Regions from separate parts of the Paracoccus sp. R86501 genome, predicted to be linked through region 2. Evidence: riboswitches for the same ligand, from Rfam matches in the RefSeq annotation. Region 2 holds a riboswitch; the other holds the start of a gene.

Region 1 (7,827 bases), 1.7 Mb from region 2:
ACCGCAACGTGATTGAGAAGTGCCCCCCTTTTTGGTATCAATGGGAACCGTCAGGGCAAGAAAGACCGGAACCAACCGGCATCCCCGACATCCGAGGACGAGAATCGAGGAGACAGCCCATGCTGAACCGTCTGGTGATCGCGGCAGCCACCATTATGCTGACCACCCCTCTGGCCATGGCCGGACCCATCGACAATGCCTGCGTGCGATCCGATCGCGCCCGTGGCAATGCCCCCCTGTGCGGTTGCATCCAGCAGGTTGCCAATCAGACCCTGTCACGGTCGGACCAGCGCAAGGCCGCAGCTTTCTTCCGCGATCCGCATCGTGCGCAGGAAATCCGCACCTCCAAACGCGATTCGGACAATTCCTTCTGGCGCCGCTATCGCAACTTTGCAGGTCAGGCCGAACGCCTCTGCCGCTGATCCATGCGCATCACCATTCTGACCGGCGCGGGGATATCCGCCGAAAGCGGCCTGGCAACCTTCCGCGCGTCCGACGGGCTGTGGGAAAACCACAGCATCATGGATGTCGCCACCCCCGAAGGCTTCACCAAGGACCCCGCGCTGGTTCACGCCTTCTACAACATGCGCCGCAAGGCCGCGCTCGAGGCCCAGCCGAACGCCGCGCATCTGTCGCTGCTGCGGCTGGCCACGCATCACGACCTGACACTTGTGACGCAGAACGTCGATGATCTGCACGAACGCGCAGGCAGCCGCGATGTCATCCACATGCATGGCGCATTGAACCGCGCGTGCTGTGCCGCCTGTGGGCACAACTGGCCTGCCCCCATGGTCATGCACCCCAAGGACTCCTGCCCGGCCTGTGGCAAGCCCTCCCCGCGTCCTGACATCGTCTGGTTCGGGGAAATGCCCCTGCATATGGAACGCATCTGGGACGTGCTGGAAAACAGTGACCTCTTCGTGGCCATCGGCACATCGGGCAACGTCTATCCCGCGGCAGGATTTGCCCAGCACGCGGGGCGCAACGGCGCGAAATGCCTTGAACTGAACCTCGAGGCCAGCGTCAACGCCGATGATTTCGACCAACAGATCCTTGGGCCTGCCAGTATGACCGTCCCCGGGTGGGTCGATGACATCTGTCATGCCTAGAACCCGATAAATCTTGCGTAACGGGGGCGTGATGGGCTAGGGCCATCCTGCCTCGGTTCCGGGTTCGCCCGGTGAAAAGGGAACGCAGTGAAAGTCTGCGGCTGCCCCCGCAACTGTCAGCGGTCAGCAAGGTCGGATATGCCACTGTCCCCGATGGGGGTGGGAAGGCCCGGTCAAGCGACGACCCGCCCAGCCAGGAGACCTGCCGAGCGCGATCACCCAAAGCATATGCGGGGCGCATATGTGAAACGGATCTTCCGTCGAGGTGGTATTCGCCGTTGGGGTCCCTTGGGGCCGCAGCTGACCATACCCGCCCGGCCGCGACAGGTCCGGGCATCCCGAAGGATGCAGAACGTGCCCTTGCTGTCCCGCCTTTGCCTTGCCACCGCCCTGACCGCCCCCTGCATTGCCGCCGCGCAGGAAGCACCCGTCATGCTGCCCCCCATCATCATGTCGGCCAATCAGACAGCGACCCAGCCGGGCCGCACGGGCGCCGACGTCCAGATCATCACCCGCGAGGATCTGCAGCGCGACGGGACTACGCGTCTGGTGGATTACCTTGCGACGCTTCCGGGGGTGTCGGTCACCTCGAACGGCGGGTTCGGCACGCAATCGACGCTGCGCCTGCGCGGTCTGCCGACGCAATACGTCAAGGTGCTGGTGGACGGCATCGATGTCAGCGACCCCTCGGCCCCGCAGATCCGCTTTGACGCGGGCGCCATGCTGACCGGCGACATCGCCCGGATCGAGGTGCTGAAGGGCCCCCAGAGCGCGCTCTACGGCTCCGAGGCGATCGGTGGGGTGGTCTCCATCACCACGCTGGACGCCAACCGTCAGGGTCTGCACCAGCAGGCGGGCGTGGAATACGGCAGCAACAACAGCACGCGCCTGTCCTATGGCGTGCAGGCCGCCAACGACACCCAGCGCGCCGCCCTGACGGTGCAGCATTACGAAACCGACGGTTTTTCGGTCGCCGATGAGAACGACGGCAATACCGAAGACGACGGCGCCCGCGCCACCCGCGTTACCCTCTCGGCCAGTCAGGACCTGACGCCCGATTTGACGGTGGGCGTTGCGGGCTTCTGGCAGAAGACCCGCGTCGACACCGATGGCGACTTCCCGGTGCTGGTCAACAATGCCGACCGCAGCGCGGGCATCATGCGCGGGGCGCGGGTCTTTGCCGATTACACCATGGGCGTAACCGAACACGCGTTTTCGGTGCAGCGAAGCGAAACCTCGCGGCAGGAAACCTTCGGGGGCTTCACCTATCCCTATGAGGGTGAGCGGACCGAATACGCCTATGACGGGTCCACGCTTGTCGGTCAGGACGTGACCCTTGCGTGGGGTGCCAGCCACAGTGACGAACGCTTTCAGGGCGATGCCACCGACGCACGCTATCTGACGAATTCACTCTATGCCGAGGCGCAATGGGCCGCCACGCCTGATCTCGATATCGCCCTGTCGGCGCGTCACGACCACAATTCGCAATTCGGCGGCAAGGAGACCGGGCGTCTGGCCATCGCTTGGCGCGCGACCGACACCATCACCCTGCGTGGCCAGCACGGCAGCGGCTATCGCGCGCCCTCCCCCTATGAGCTTTATGCCACATGGGGCGGCAATCCCGACCTGACCCCTGAAACCGCCATCGGCACCGAGATCGGTCTGGACTATGCCCCCACCGCCGACGTCAGCTTCGGCGTGACGCTGTTCCGTGCGAAGATCACCGATCTGATCGACTATTCGCTGGACGACTTCGGCTATGAACAGATCACCGGCGACAGCCGCACCCAGGGGATCGAACTGACCGGCGAAATCGCCATCACCGACCGCATCCGCCTGTCTGGCAACCTGACTTATACCGACACGCGCGACCCGAACGGCGATCCGCTGAACCGCGTGCCCGAACGCAGCGCGACCTTGCGGGTCGAGGGCGATCTAAACGCCTCCACCCGCGCCAGCCTTCAGGCAACCTATCAGGACGGGCTGCTGGATGACGGGACGGAAATGCCGTCCTTCACCGTGCTGAACGCCCAGATCGAGCGTGACCTGACCCCCACCACCACCGGCTATCTGCGGGTCGAGAACCTGCTGGACCGCGAATACCAGGTGCTTGAGGGCTATGGCACATCCGACCGGGCGATCTTTGCGGGGCTGCGTGCCTCTTTCTAGGCTGGCACTGATGCTGGCGCTGGTGGCGACACCGGCGCTGGCGGCCCCTGCGCGGGTTGTTTCCATGAACCTTTGCACGGATCAGCTGGCGCTGATGCTGGCGGCACCGGGGCAGCTGATCTCGGTCGGCAGCTATGCGCAGGACCCCGACCTGTCGCCCATGGCAGATGCCGCCAAGGCGCTGCCCGCCAACCATGGCCGCGCCGAGGAAATCTATCTGATGGCCCCCGATCTGGTGCTGACCGGACAGTTCTCGGCCGGGCCCGCCGTACAGATGCTGCAGGACCTTGGCATCCCGGTGCAGATCCTGCCGCCCGCCGACACCATCCCACAGATCCGCGACCAGATCATCCGCATAGGCGATCTGCTGGGACGGCAGGATGCGGCCCGCGATCTGCTGGCGCGCTTTGACGCGGGGTTGGCGCGGATCCCGCAGCGGACCAAGGGGCGGGCGATGTTCTATGACGCGAACGGCTTCACCGCCGGGGGGCAGACGCTGTCCCACACCATCCTGACGCAGGCGGGTTGGCGGAACATCTCCGCCGATCTGGGCATCACCGGCCCGGGCGCGCTGCCCTTGGAACAGATGGTCATGGCCACCCCCGATCTGATCGTCACCGGCGCCCGCTGGCCCGGCCAGTCGCGGGCCGAGGCGATCCTGGATCACCCCGCGCTGCGCCATGCTGCCAAGGTACCCTCCGTCACCACCGACAACACATGGATCTGCGGCACGCCCTTCATCCTGTCCGCCATCGAGAGCCTGCCATGACGCCCCTCTTCCGCCTGCTGGTCGCGCTGGTGCTGGCGCTGTTCGTCGCATCGCTGCTGATTGGACCTGCGGGGGTGGGCGTGCTGGCCAGCCTCAAGGCGCTGATCCTTGGGGGTGAGGGCCCCCTGCCCATCGTCATGCGGCAGATCCGCCTGCCGCGTGCGCTGCTTGGGGTGGCCGTCGGCGCGGGGCTGGGGCTGACCGGCGCCGCGATGCAGGGCTATCTGCGCAACCCCCTGGCCGAGCCGGGGCTGATCGGCGTGTCGGGCATGGCGGCGCTTGGGGCGGTGATCGCCATCCAGACGGGGGCTTCGCTGGCCTTCGCGCTGGCGCTGCCTGCTGCGGCGCTGACGGGGGCGGCCATCGGCATCGGCCTGCTGGTGGCTTTGGCGGGCCCACGCGGAGGATCGGTGACGCTGATCCTGGCGGGGGTGGCGATTTCTGCCATGGCAGGTGCGGGGACGGCGCTGGTGCTGAACCTCTCGCCCAACCCTTATGCCGCGAATGAGATCATCTTCTGGCTGATGGGATCGCTGGCCGACCGGTCGCTGGTCCATGTCGCGCTGGCTATGCCACCGATGGCATTGGGGGCAGCGCTGATCGCCACCACGGCCCGTGGGCTTGATGCCCTGACCCTAGGCGAGGCTGCGGCGCAGGCCCTCGGCATCGACGCCACCACCCTGCGCTGGCGGCTGATCGCCGGGGTGGCGCTGATCGTCGGCCCCGCGACGGCGGTTGCGGGGGCCATCGGATTTGTCGGGCTGGTGGTGCCGCACCTGCTGCGCCCTTGGGTCGGGGCACGCCCGTCGCGGCTGCTGCCCGCCTCGGCGCTCGGGGGGGCGGCGCTTTTGCTGGCAGCCGACATCGCGGTGCGGGTCATCACCCCCGAACGCGACCTGAAGCTGGGGGTGCTGACCGCCATCGTCGGCGCGCCGCTGTTCCTGCATTTGATCTGGAAAACCCGCAGCGGGGGGCGCATCTGATGCTGAGGCTTGAAGACCTGTCGGTGATCCGGCGCAACCGCCCGGTGCTGCAAGGCATCGACCTGACCGTTGGCCCATCCGAATTCATCGGCCTGATCGGTCCTAACGGCGCGGGCAAATCAACCCTGATGGAGGCCGCCCTTGGCCTGATCCCCGCCACGGGGCAGTCATCGCTGGCGCAGATGGCCGCGGCCCCCCGTGCCCGACATGCCGCCTATCTGCCGCAGGCCAAGGAAATCGCATGGCCGGTCAGCGTCCGTGATCTGGTTTCGCTTGGTCGCCTTGCATGGCCCGGTGGCGGGGGCACATCCGCCGACCGGCAGGCCATCGACCGCGCCATCACCCGCATGGGACTGGAGGCATTCGCCCACCGTACCGCGCAGCGCCTGTCCGGGGGCGAGCAGGCCCGCGCCCTGATCGCCCGCGCACTGGCGCAGGACACGCCGCTGTTGTTGGCGGATGAACCGATCGCCGGGCTGGACCCGGCGCAACAACTGGCCACCATGCGGCTGTTTGCGGCTTTGGCAAGCGAAGGGCGGGGCGTCATCGCCTCGATCCATGATCTGGGGCTGGCAGCGCGGTTCTGCACACGGCTGGTCCTGCTGGCCGAGGGGCGCATCATCGCCGACGGCACCCCCGATCAGGTGCTGCAGGACGACCTGATGACCCGTGCCTTCGGGATCACCCTGCGCCGTGTCCAGACCCCCGACGGGTTGGCGATTCTGCCGGTCTAGACCTCCAGCCGCGCCAGGATCTCATCGGTCAGGGCGGCGATCTCGGCACGGGCGGGGCCTGATCGGGCAGTCTCGATGGCACCAAGGCCCTGACCAAGCGTCTCGGCATAGGCGACACGGTTGGCGATCTGGACTTCGGCCACGCTTGCGCCCAGTTCCTTTGCCTTTTCAGCGACTTCGGCGGACAACCTTGTGTTGGGACGGGCGCGGTTCAAGACGACCAGCACGTCGGCTTTTTCACGCCGCGCAAGGTCCAGAACCCCCTCGGTCGCCCACAGGTCGACATGGCTGGTCGCAACAGGCACCAGCACCAGATCCGCCGCCTTGAGCGATGGCCGCAGGTCGCTGTCGATCTTGGGGGGCGTGTCGATGATGACGAAATCGAAGCGCTTCTTCAGCTTCTCGCTCTCATAGCTGGCACCCCATGCGGATGACGTCGAGAAATCCATCGCCTCATCCTCGCCCTGCGCCTGCATGCGTTCCATGAACCACCGGCCCATGCTGCCCTGCGGGTCGGTATCGACCAAGGCCACCGAATGTCCCCGGCCGTGCAGCGATACCGCCAGGTTCACCGCCAACGTGGTCTTGCCCGACCCGCCCTTCTGCTGGGCCACGGTGATGATGCGTCCTGCCATACGCCGTTCCTTCTGCTGTCCCTTGCGGCGACGTTAACAGGCGGCGACGCAATTGCACGACTATAATGCAGTTGCAGCATCAGCGGCCAAAGACGGCCTGCACCTCGTACATGACCGGCTCGAAGCTTTTGCACATGCCGTGGATCTCGCGGTTGCGTCGGCGCATCTCGGCGCTGCGCAGCATGGCCTGGTAATCACCGCGGTCGTTCCACTGGGAATAGGTGGCGATCCGGGTCTGGGCGTCGTTCAGATGGATCGCCCCGCCCAGACAGCCGGGCTGCTGGCTGATGACCTGTTCCCAAGCCGCCGTCAGCATGTCCAGGACGTCATGCGCGCTGCCCGGTGTCACCTCGAAGGTCGTGATGACGGTCTGGCCGGTGAAATCTGACAGGATCTGTGGCATCTCGGTCCCCTTGCGTGATGGAAGACCAGCGTAATACCGTCGCGCGATTCCGCAAAGCCCGCAGATACCCTCCGCGGATACCATTGCGTCCGTACCGGCGCCTGTGCATCTTGCGCCCGAACAAGACAGGGGAACGCATATGGTCCGGATCTTCGATGGGCATAACGACTTTCTGCAACGCGTGGTGGCCGCCGGGGCGGGTGGCACCGATCTGTGGCTGAAGGGCGACGGGACGGGGCATCTGGACCTGGGGCGGATGCAGCAAGGCGGGTTGGCGGGTGGCTTTTTCGCCATCTGGATCCCTGCGACCGAAGGGTTCAGCGACCCCGACGCCCAGCAAAAGATGGAAAATCCACCCTTCCACATGCCCCTGCCTGCGGAAATTCCCGCGGATATCGCGCTGCCCCAAGCCTTTGCACAGGCCGCCGCACTGCTGGCGCTTGAACGCACCGGCACGCTTGGGATTGCCCGCAAGGCATCCGATCTGACCGATCTGATGGATCAGGGCCGCATCGCCGCCATCATGCACATGGAGGGCATCGAGGCGATCCGCACCCCGGATGACCTGCACCTGTGGCATGCCGCCGGTCTGCGGTCACTGGGGCCGGTCTGGTCGCGTCCGACGCGCTTTGCCGAAGGGGTGCCCTTTGCCTTTCCGGCCTCACCCGATATCGGCGCCGGTCTGACGCAGGCCGGTCGCGCCATGGTGACGGAATGCAACAGGCTTGGCATCATGCTGGACCTGTCGCATCTGAACGAGGCCGGTTTCAACGACATCGCGGCCCTGTCGGATGCCCCGCTGGTTGCCAGCCACAGCGGCGTTCACGCCATCTGCGAAAGCACGCGGAACCTGACCGACCGACAGCTGCGCCAGATCGCGGACAGCAAGGGTCTGGTAGGGCTGAACTTCGCCTCCAGCTTCCTGCGTCCCGATGGCAAACGCCTGCCCCTGCAGGATCTGGGCGTGATGCTGCGCCATCTGGACCATCTGTTGTCGATCCTGGGCGAAGATGGGGTGGCCTTCG
Region 2 (7,827 bases):
GGCTGCCGCGCCGACACCCCGCTGGAGACGCTGGCCCGATCGGTCGGTGATGTGGATGTGCTGGCCACCATTCCCGAACGCGCCGGCCTGTTGCGCCCATTGGCGGCCCGGTTGGGACTGCCCCTGCGGATCGTCTCGGTCGCAGGCGTCGAAACCCCGACCCAATCCCCGCGCGTCCAGTCGCTTCACGCCACTGGATCGGTGGCCGAGGCTGCGGCCCTTGTTGCTGCCGGCCCCAGCGCGCGCCTGACCGGCCCGCGCATCGTCTCGGCCTGTGGCCGCTTCACCATCGCCATCGCAGAGGTTCCATGACCATCCATTTCATCGGGGCAGGCCCCGGCGCGGCCGATCTGATCACCCTGCGCGGGCGCGACCTGATCGCGGCCTGCCCTGTCTGCCTCTACGCGGGCAGCCTTGTGCCGCCTGCCCTGCTGAGCCATTGCCCGCCCGGCGCGAGGATCGTGAACACGGCGCCCCTCAGCCTTGACCAGATCGTCGCGGAAATGCAGGCGGCCGATGCGGCGGGACAGGATGTGGCGCGGCTGCATTCGGGCGATCTGTCGGTCTGGTCAGCGATGGGCGAACAGCTGCGTCGCCTGCGGACGCTGGAGATTCCCGTACAGGTCGTGCCGGGGGTGCCATCCTTCGCCGCCGCCGCTGCCGCGCTGGAAAGCGAGCTGACCCTGCCCGGATTGGCGCAATCGGTGGTGCTGACCCGCACGCCGGGGCGGGCGTCATCCATGCCTGCTGGCGAAAGCCTGACCGCCTTTGCAGCAACCGGCGCGACGCTGGCGATCCATCTGTCGATCCACGCGCTGGATCAGGTGGTGGCCGATCTGACCCCGCAATACGGGCCTGACTGCCCCGTCGCCGTCGTCTGGCGGGCCAGTTGGCCAGACCAGCGGGTGATCCGGTCAACCTTGGCCGATATCGCCAAGGATGCCCAAGGCATCGACCGCACTGCGCTGATCCTTGTCGGCCCCGCCCTTGGTGCCGAGGGTTTCGACGACAGCCGCCTCTACGCCGCCGATTACGACCGCCGATACCGCCCCGTCGGCCCAGAACCGAGGTTTCCCGAATGAGCACCCCCGGACTAATGATTTCCGCCCCCGCCTCGGGGACCGGCAAGACCATGCTGATGCTGGGCCTGCTGAGCGCACTGCGACAGCGGGGCATGGCGGTGCAGCCGTTCAAGTCGGGACCGGATTACATCGATCCAGCGTTCCACACGGCGGCATCCGGGCGAGCGTCATTCAATCTGGATGCCTGGGCGATGCAGCCGGGACGGATCATCGGCCATGTCACCGGCCAGCCCGATGCCGACATCATTCTGGCCGAGGGGTCGATGGGTTTGTTCGACGGGGTGGCCAAGGCGGGCGAGACCGGCATCGGATCCAGCGCCGAGGTGGCGCAGATGATGGGCTGGCCCGTCGTGCTGATCCTTGACGTCTCGGGTCAGGCGCAATCGGCGGCAGCGGTGGCGCGGGGCTTTGCCACGCTGCGCCCCGATCTGCCCTTTGCGGGTGTGGTGCTGAACCGCGTGGCCTCGCCCCGTCACGACACCCTGATCCGCGAAGGCATGGCCGAGGCGGGTATCACCGTCCTTGGCGCCCTGCCCCGCCAAGGCAACATCACCCTGCCCGAACGCCACCTGGGGCTGGTGCAGGCCGAAGAAACGCCGGAACTGCAGGCGATCCTTGACCACGCCGGTGATTTCGTCAGCGCGCATTGCGATCTGGACGGCATCATCGCCGCCGCCGCCAGCCGCGCCCTGCCGCATGCCGATGCGCCCCTGCCGATCATGCCACCGGGGGGGCGGATCGCGCTGGCCCGCGATGCGGCCTTCAGCTTTACCTATCCTCATGTCCTGCAGGCGTGGCGCAAGGCGGGCGCGACGATCCTGCCGTTTTCGCCACTGGCGGACGAAGCCCCCGATGACAGCTCCGATTGCTGCTGGCTGCCGGGCGGCTATCCCGAACTGCACGCACCGAGGCTAGCCGCCGCCAACAATTTCCGCGACGCCATGCACCGCTTTGCCGCGACGCGGCCCGTGCATGGTGAATGCGGCGGATACATGGCGCTTGGGGCGGGGCTGGTCGATGCCACGGGCGAACGCCACCGCATGCTGGGACTGCTGGGGCTGGAAACCAGCTATCACAAGCGCCGCATGCATCTGGGATACCGCCGCGCCGATCTGGTCGCGCCTTTTCCGGGCATCGGGCAACAGGCGCTGCGGGGGCATGAATTCCACTATGCCTCGATCACCGACCAGCCGGATGCGCCGCTGGCCCGCGTGACCGACGCCAATGGCGCGGCGGTGCCCGAAACCGGGTCCTTCCGCGCGACGGATGGCGGTCAGGTGACCGGCACGTTCTTTCACATGATCGCCCCCGCCGCGACTTGACGCGCGCGGTCCGATCACGTCTATCTGATCCCCTGAATGGTGCCCGTGAAGACGCCCAAGCGTCGGGCTTCATCGGGAATGAGGAAGGGTGGACCCAATCGCGGCACCCGAAGCCTCAGCCGCCCCCGCGACTGTATGCGGAGAGCGTGCGTCACTTGTGTCACTGGGCCGCCTTGGGCCCGGGAAGGCCGACGCCACGCGCTGACCCGCAAGCCAGGAAACCGGCCATGCAGACAATTTTCCCGCCGTCGGGGATGACGGCTACAGGAGACTGAACATGCATATCGAACATGGCGTCGTGACTGGCGCCAAGCTGATCCTTGGCTATGCCACCGCAGCCACGGCAGGCGTCTATACGCTGAAAATCGCCTTCGAGGCCTTGCGCGAACGCGGGCTTCTGTCGCTGGCAGGTCGCAGCCTGCTGGCCACCATCGCCACCTTCGTCTTCTTCCAGGTGCTGCCCACCGCCCCCGTCGGCGTCTCCGAGGTGCATCTGATCATGGGGTCCACCCTGTTCCTGCTGTTCGGCGCGGCGCCTGCGGCCATCGGACTGGCGCTTGGACTGCTGACGCAGGGGCTGTTCTTTGCACCCGCCGATCTGCCGCAATACGGGATGAACGTCACCTCGCTTCTGGTGCCGCTGTTTGCGGTGTCGGCGCTGGCTGGCCGGATCATCGCGCCGAAGACCGCCTATGTCGATCTGACCTATGGTCAGGCACTGGCGCTGTCAACGGCCTTCCAAGGCGGCGTCGTCGCATGGGTCGCCTTCTGGGCCTTTTATGGTCAGGGCGTCGAGGCATGGTCCGGTGTCGCGACCTTCGGCGCAGCCTACATGCTGGTCATCGCGCTTGAACCGCTGGTGGATCTGGCCGTGCTGGCTGGTGCCAAGTCCATGCACGGGCTGGGCAGGACCGGGCTGGTCACGCAGCGCCTCTACGCATGATCTCGCTGACCCTGATCGGGATCGGCACGGGCAATCCGGACCATCTGACCCTGCAGGCGATCACCGCCATGCAGCAGGCGGAACTGGTGCTGATCCCGCTGAAGGGGGACGACAAGGCCGATCTGGCGGGCATTAGACGTGCCATGCTGGATCGGCATCTGACCAAAGCGGCGGTGCAGTTGGCGGAATTCGACCTGCCGCGCCGCGACGCGGGCGACCCCGACTATCTGGGCGGGGTCGATCGCTGGCACGATGCCATCGCCGATGCCTGGCGCGGTCAGATCGACCGGCACCTGCCCGATGGCGGCAAGGTGGCGTTGTTGGTCTGGGGCGATCCAGCGCTCTATGACAGCAGTCTGCGCATTGCCGCGCGGCTGGATCTGGCGGTCTCGGTCATTCCCGGCATCACCGCCATTCAGGCGCTTTGCGCGGCCCATGCCATTCCGCTGAACGATCTGGGCGCCCCGGTGCAGATCACCACCGGGCGTCAATTGCGCGATCACGGCTGGCCCGAGGGCGTTGATCGCTTGGTCGTCATGCTGGACGGCGGCTGCGCCTTCGACCGGATGCCCGGACAGACACGCATCTGGTGGGGCGCCTTCCTCGGCATGCCGCAGCAGATGCTAGAGCATGGCACGGTTGCGCAGGTCGGCCCCCGCATCATCGACAGGCGCGCCGCCGCGCGGACCGCGCATGGCTGGATCATGGACTGCTATCTTCTGGCGCGCGCCTAGAACAGGAAGATGTCGTCGGCCACGTCCTGAACCGACAGATCCTGCCCCTGCACCAGAATACGGTTGTTACCCGACAGGTCGATGACCACACCATCGGCGGTCTGGCGGATATGATCGTCCATGAATTCGGCCATCGAGCCCGGGATCAGCGCTTCGGCGATCAGCAGGCGATCCTGACCGGCGGTAAAGTCGGTGATCACATCACGACCGATGTTGCCATCGAAGATGAACTGATCCGCGCCGCCGCCGCCGGTCAGACGATCAGCCCCCGCACCGCCGATCAGCGTATCGCGGCCAAAGCCGCCATCCAACGTATCATTGCCGCCGCCGCCCAGCAGACGGTCGTTGTGCGCCTGCCCGAACAGGCGGTCGTTTCCGCCGTCGCCCTTCAGGTGGTCGCGGCCCGCACCCCCCAGCAGCCTGTCGGCCCCCGTCCCGCCGGACAGGACATCGTCGCCATTCTGGCCAAGCAGTCGGTCGTTCCCCTTCTGGCCCATGATGAAATCGTGACCCTGACCGCCGCGCAGAACGTCATCGCCCGCGCCCCCCGCAATCAGGTCGTCACCGCCCAAGCCAGACAGGGTATTGTCGGCACCGCCCTTGACGATCCGATCATCCGCCGCCGTCCCCGAGGCACTGACAGTCAAAGGCTCATGCGCGTCCAGCCAATTGGCCTTGGACATCGCCCCCATGAAGGGGCGGTCGATCTGGGTGACCGTCACCCCCGCCGCCAGATCCAGGTTCACATTGCCCAAGGTCGAGGCGAAATTCTGCGTGGCCATCAGGATCTGATGGCCGTCGAATTCGCCGACCTGCAGACCGACGCCGATATATTCGACATTCGGGTCCAGGATATTTGCGCGGTGGCCGGGGCTGTTCATCAGGTTGGTATGCAGCTGCTGGACCTCATCCAGCAGCGATCCGTCGCGATCGACCGAGACATAGGCCAGATTCTCGGTTACCCGCCAGCTGACCTCCAGCGGGAAATCGGCGGCGCGGACCCGGTCGGAGGCCGACGATCCCCCCGCGCCCGTATGCGAAAAGACATCGTTGCGCAGCATCCACCCGCTGTGGCTGTTCGACGAATTGTTCAGATGGGTTTCCAGCGTTACGGGACGCAGGCCATCCGCCGCACGCGCGCGGTTGACCAGTTCAAGGAAATATCGTTCGGCATCGGTGGCTTGCGACATGGGAACCTCTGGCATCACATGGGGTGATCTTGGCCCATCAGGCGCCACCGACCAAACACGATATACATCGAATGCCGTCGATCCAGGCGCAGCGGGCTGCAATCCAAGGTGGTGCTAGCAGAAGATCGTCGCGATTCGAACCTTGACCCAAGGTCGATTGACAAAGGTCAATCGCCGACCCCGGATGGGGGCCGGCGATTGCAATTTCAGGCCTGAAGGCTGCGGACGCCCACTTCACCTTCGCCACGCGACTTGATCGCAGCGACGGCCGCGATGCTGCCCGCGGCGGTGGTGAAATAGGGGATCTTGTCATAGAGCGCGACGGCGCGGATTTCGCGGCTGTCAGCGATGGCCTGCGCGCCTTCGGTCGTGTTCAGGACCATGGTGATTTCGCCGTTCTTCAACCGGTCGACGATATTAGGGCGCCCTTCATAGACCTTGTTGACCCGCTGCGTCTGCACACCGGCAGCGGCCAAGAAATCGGCCGTCCCCGAGGTGGTCATCAGCGTGAAGCCCATGGCGACCAGATCGCGCGCAGCCGCGGCCAGTGCGTCCGATTTGTCCGAATCCTTAACCGACACGAAGATACAACCGTCATGCGGCAGTTCCACACCGGCACCCATCTGCGCCTTCAGGAAGGCCCGCGCAAAATTGCGGTCCCAGCCCATGACTTCGCCGGTGGAACGCATCTCCGGCCCAAGCAGCGTGTTGACGCCCGGGAAGCGGGCAAAGGGCAGGACGGCCTCTTTGACGCTGAACCAAGGGGTGATCGGATCGGCCAGGGTCAGCGGATCGGCGAAGGGCAGATCATCCTCGGGGCCGGCATTCGCGGGATAGGGCGCGCGCTCGGGGAAGTTCGACATCGGCTCGCCCGCCATCAGACGTGCGGCGATCGATGCGATGGCGCTGTCGGTGGCCTTGGCGACGAAAGGCACCGTACGGCTGGCGCGCGGGTTCACCTCCAGGACGAAGATCTGGCCGTCTTTCAGCGCGAACTGCACGTTCATCAGGCCAACCACATGCAGGGCACGGGCCATGGCGACGGTCTGGCGCTTGATTTCCGCGATGGTGTCCGGGGTCAGCGTATGCGGGGGCAGCGAACAGGCGCTGTCGCCGGAGTGGACGCCCGCTTCCTCGATATGCTCCATGATGCCCGCAACATGAACGTTTTCGCCATCCGACAGGGCATCGACATCAACCTCGATCGCGCCTGACAGATAGCTGTCCAGCAGAACGGGGTTCTTGCCCGAAACCTTCACCGCCTCGGTGATGTACCGCTTGAGGTGGTCCATATCGCGCACGATTTCCATACCGCGACCGCCCAGGACATAAGAGGGGCGGATCACCAACGGGAAGCCGATGTCATTGGCGATCGCGATGGCCTGTTCGCCGCTGCTGGCGATGCCGTTGACCGGCTGGCGCAGGTCCAGACGGTTCAGCAGGTCCTGGAAACGTTCGCGGTCTTCGGCCAGATCGATGGCGTCGGGCGTGGTGCCAAGGATCGGAATGCCCTCGGCCTCCAGCGCGTTGGCCAGCTTCAAAGGCGTCTGGCCGCCGAACTGGACGATGACGCCGTGCAGCGTGCCGTTCTGCTGTTCGGTGTGCAGAATTTCCAGCACATGCTCGAAGGTCAGCGGTTCGAAATACAGACGGTCGCTGGTGTCATAGTCAGTGCTGACCGTTTCCGGGTTGCAGTTGACCATGATGGTTTCATAGCCCGCATCCGTCAGCGCATAGCAGGCGTGGCAGCAGCAATAGTCGAACTCGATCCCCTGACCGATCCGGTTCGGACCGCCGCCCAGAATGACAACCTTCTTGGCGTCCGTCGGGCGGGATTCGCATTCCACGTCGCCCATCGCGGGGGCTTCATAGGTCGAATACATATAGGGGGTCTGCGCCTCGAATTCGGCGGCGCAGGTGTCGATGCGCTTGAAGACCGGACGGATGTCCAGCGCGCGACGGGCGCGGCGCACGGCGTCTTCGTCCTGGTCGGTCAGATGCGCCAGACGGGCATCGGTAAAGCCCATCATTTTCAGCTGGCGCAGACCGTCTTCGTCCTGCGGCAGACCGTTTTCGCGGACGATATGTTCGGCGTCGATGATTTCGCGGATACGGGCAAGGAACCACGGATCAAAGCTGGTGACGCGCTGAATTTCATCGTTCGACAGACCGAAACGCATGGCTTCGGCAATGACGCGAATGCGGTCGGGGGTGGACTTGGACAGCGCCGCGATGACAGCGGGCTTGCCCTGATCGGCAGCACCTTCGATGGCGATTTCATCCAGACCGGTCAGCCCGTTTTCCATCGAACACAAGGCTTTTTGCAGCGATTCGTGGAAGCTACGGCCAATGGCCATGACCTCGCCCACGGACTTCATGGCGGTGGTCAGGTCGGGCTTGCTGCCGGGGAATTTCTCGAAGGCAAAGCGCGGGATCTTGGTGACGACATAGTCGATGCTGGGCTCGAAGCTGGCCGGTGTCACCTTGGTGATATCGTTGTCCAACTCGTCCAGCGTGTAACCCACGGCCAGTTTCGCGGCGATCTTGGCGATCGGG

The links. Region 2 has a riboswitch for cobalamin ahead of SJY40_RS13240 (energy-coupling factor ABC transporter permease). Riboswitches for the same ligand answer to the same signal wherever they lie in the genome.
Region 1: linked by a shared signal. The riboswitch ahead of SJY40_RS05155 (TonB-dependent receptor plug domain-containing protein) and the one ahead of SJY40_RS13240 (energy-coupling factor ABC transporter permease) in region 2 are both predicted to bind cobalamin.

Annotation. Positions count from the first base shown of each region.
Region 1 covers NZ_JAXHPZ010000001.1:1,045,567-1,053,393, reverse strand. The annotation lists gene SJY40_RS05165 (hypothetical protein) at 120-422, shown strand; gene SJY40_RS05160 (NAD-dependent deacylase) at 426-1,109, shown strand; cobalamin riboswitch at 1,146-1,334, shown strand; gene SJY40_RS05155 (TonB-dependent receptor plug domain-containing protein) at 1,464-3,278, shown strand; gene SJY40_RS05150 (ABC transporter substrate-binding protein) at 3,265-4,047, shown strand; gene SJY40_RS05145 (FecCD family ABC transporter permease) at 4,044-5,030, shown strand; gene SJY40_RS05140 (ABC transporter ATP-binding protein) at 5,030-5,764, shown strand; gene parA (ParA family partition ATPase) at 5,761-6,399, opposite strand; gene SJY40_RS05130 (antibiotic biosynthesis monooxygenase family protein) at 6,479-6,802, opposite strand; gene SJY40_RS05125 (dipeptidase) at 6,942-7,827, shown strand, end outside.
Region 2 covers NZ_JAXHPZ010000001.1:2,703,209-2,711,035, forward strand. The annotation lists gene SJY40_RS13225 (cobalamin biosynthesis protein) at 1-312, shown strand, start outside; gene cobM (precorrin-4 C(11)-methyltransferase) at 309-1,082, shown strand; gene SJY40_RS13235 (cobyrinate a,c-diamide synthase) at 1,079-2,404, shown strand; cobalamin riboswitch at 2,425-2,649, shown strand; gene SJY40_RS13240 (energy-coupling factor ABC transporter permease) at 2,682-3,347, shown strand; gene cobF (precorrin-6A synthase (deacetylating)) at 3,344-4,081, shown strand; gene SJY40_RS13250 (CAP domain-containing protein) at 4,078-5,271, opposite strand; gene carB (carbamoyl-phosphate synthase large subunit) at 5,478-7,827, opposite strand, start outside.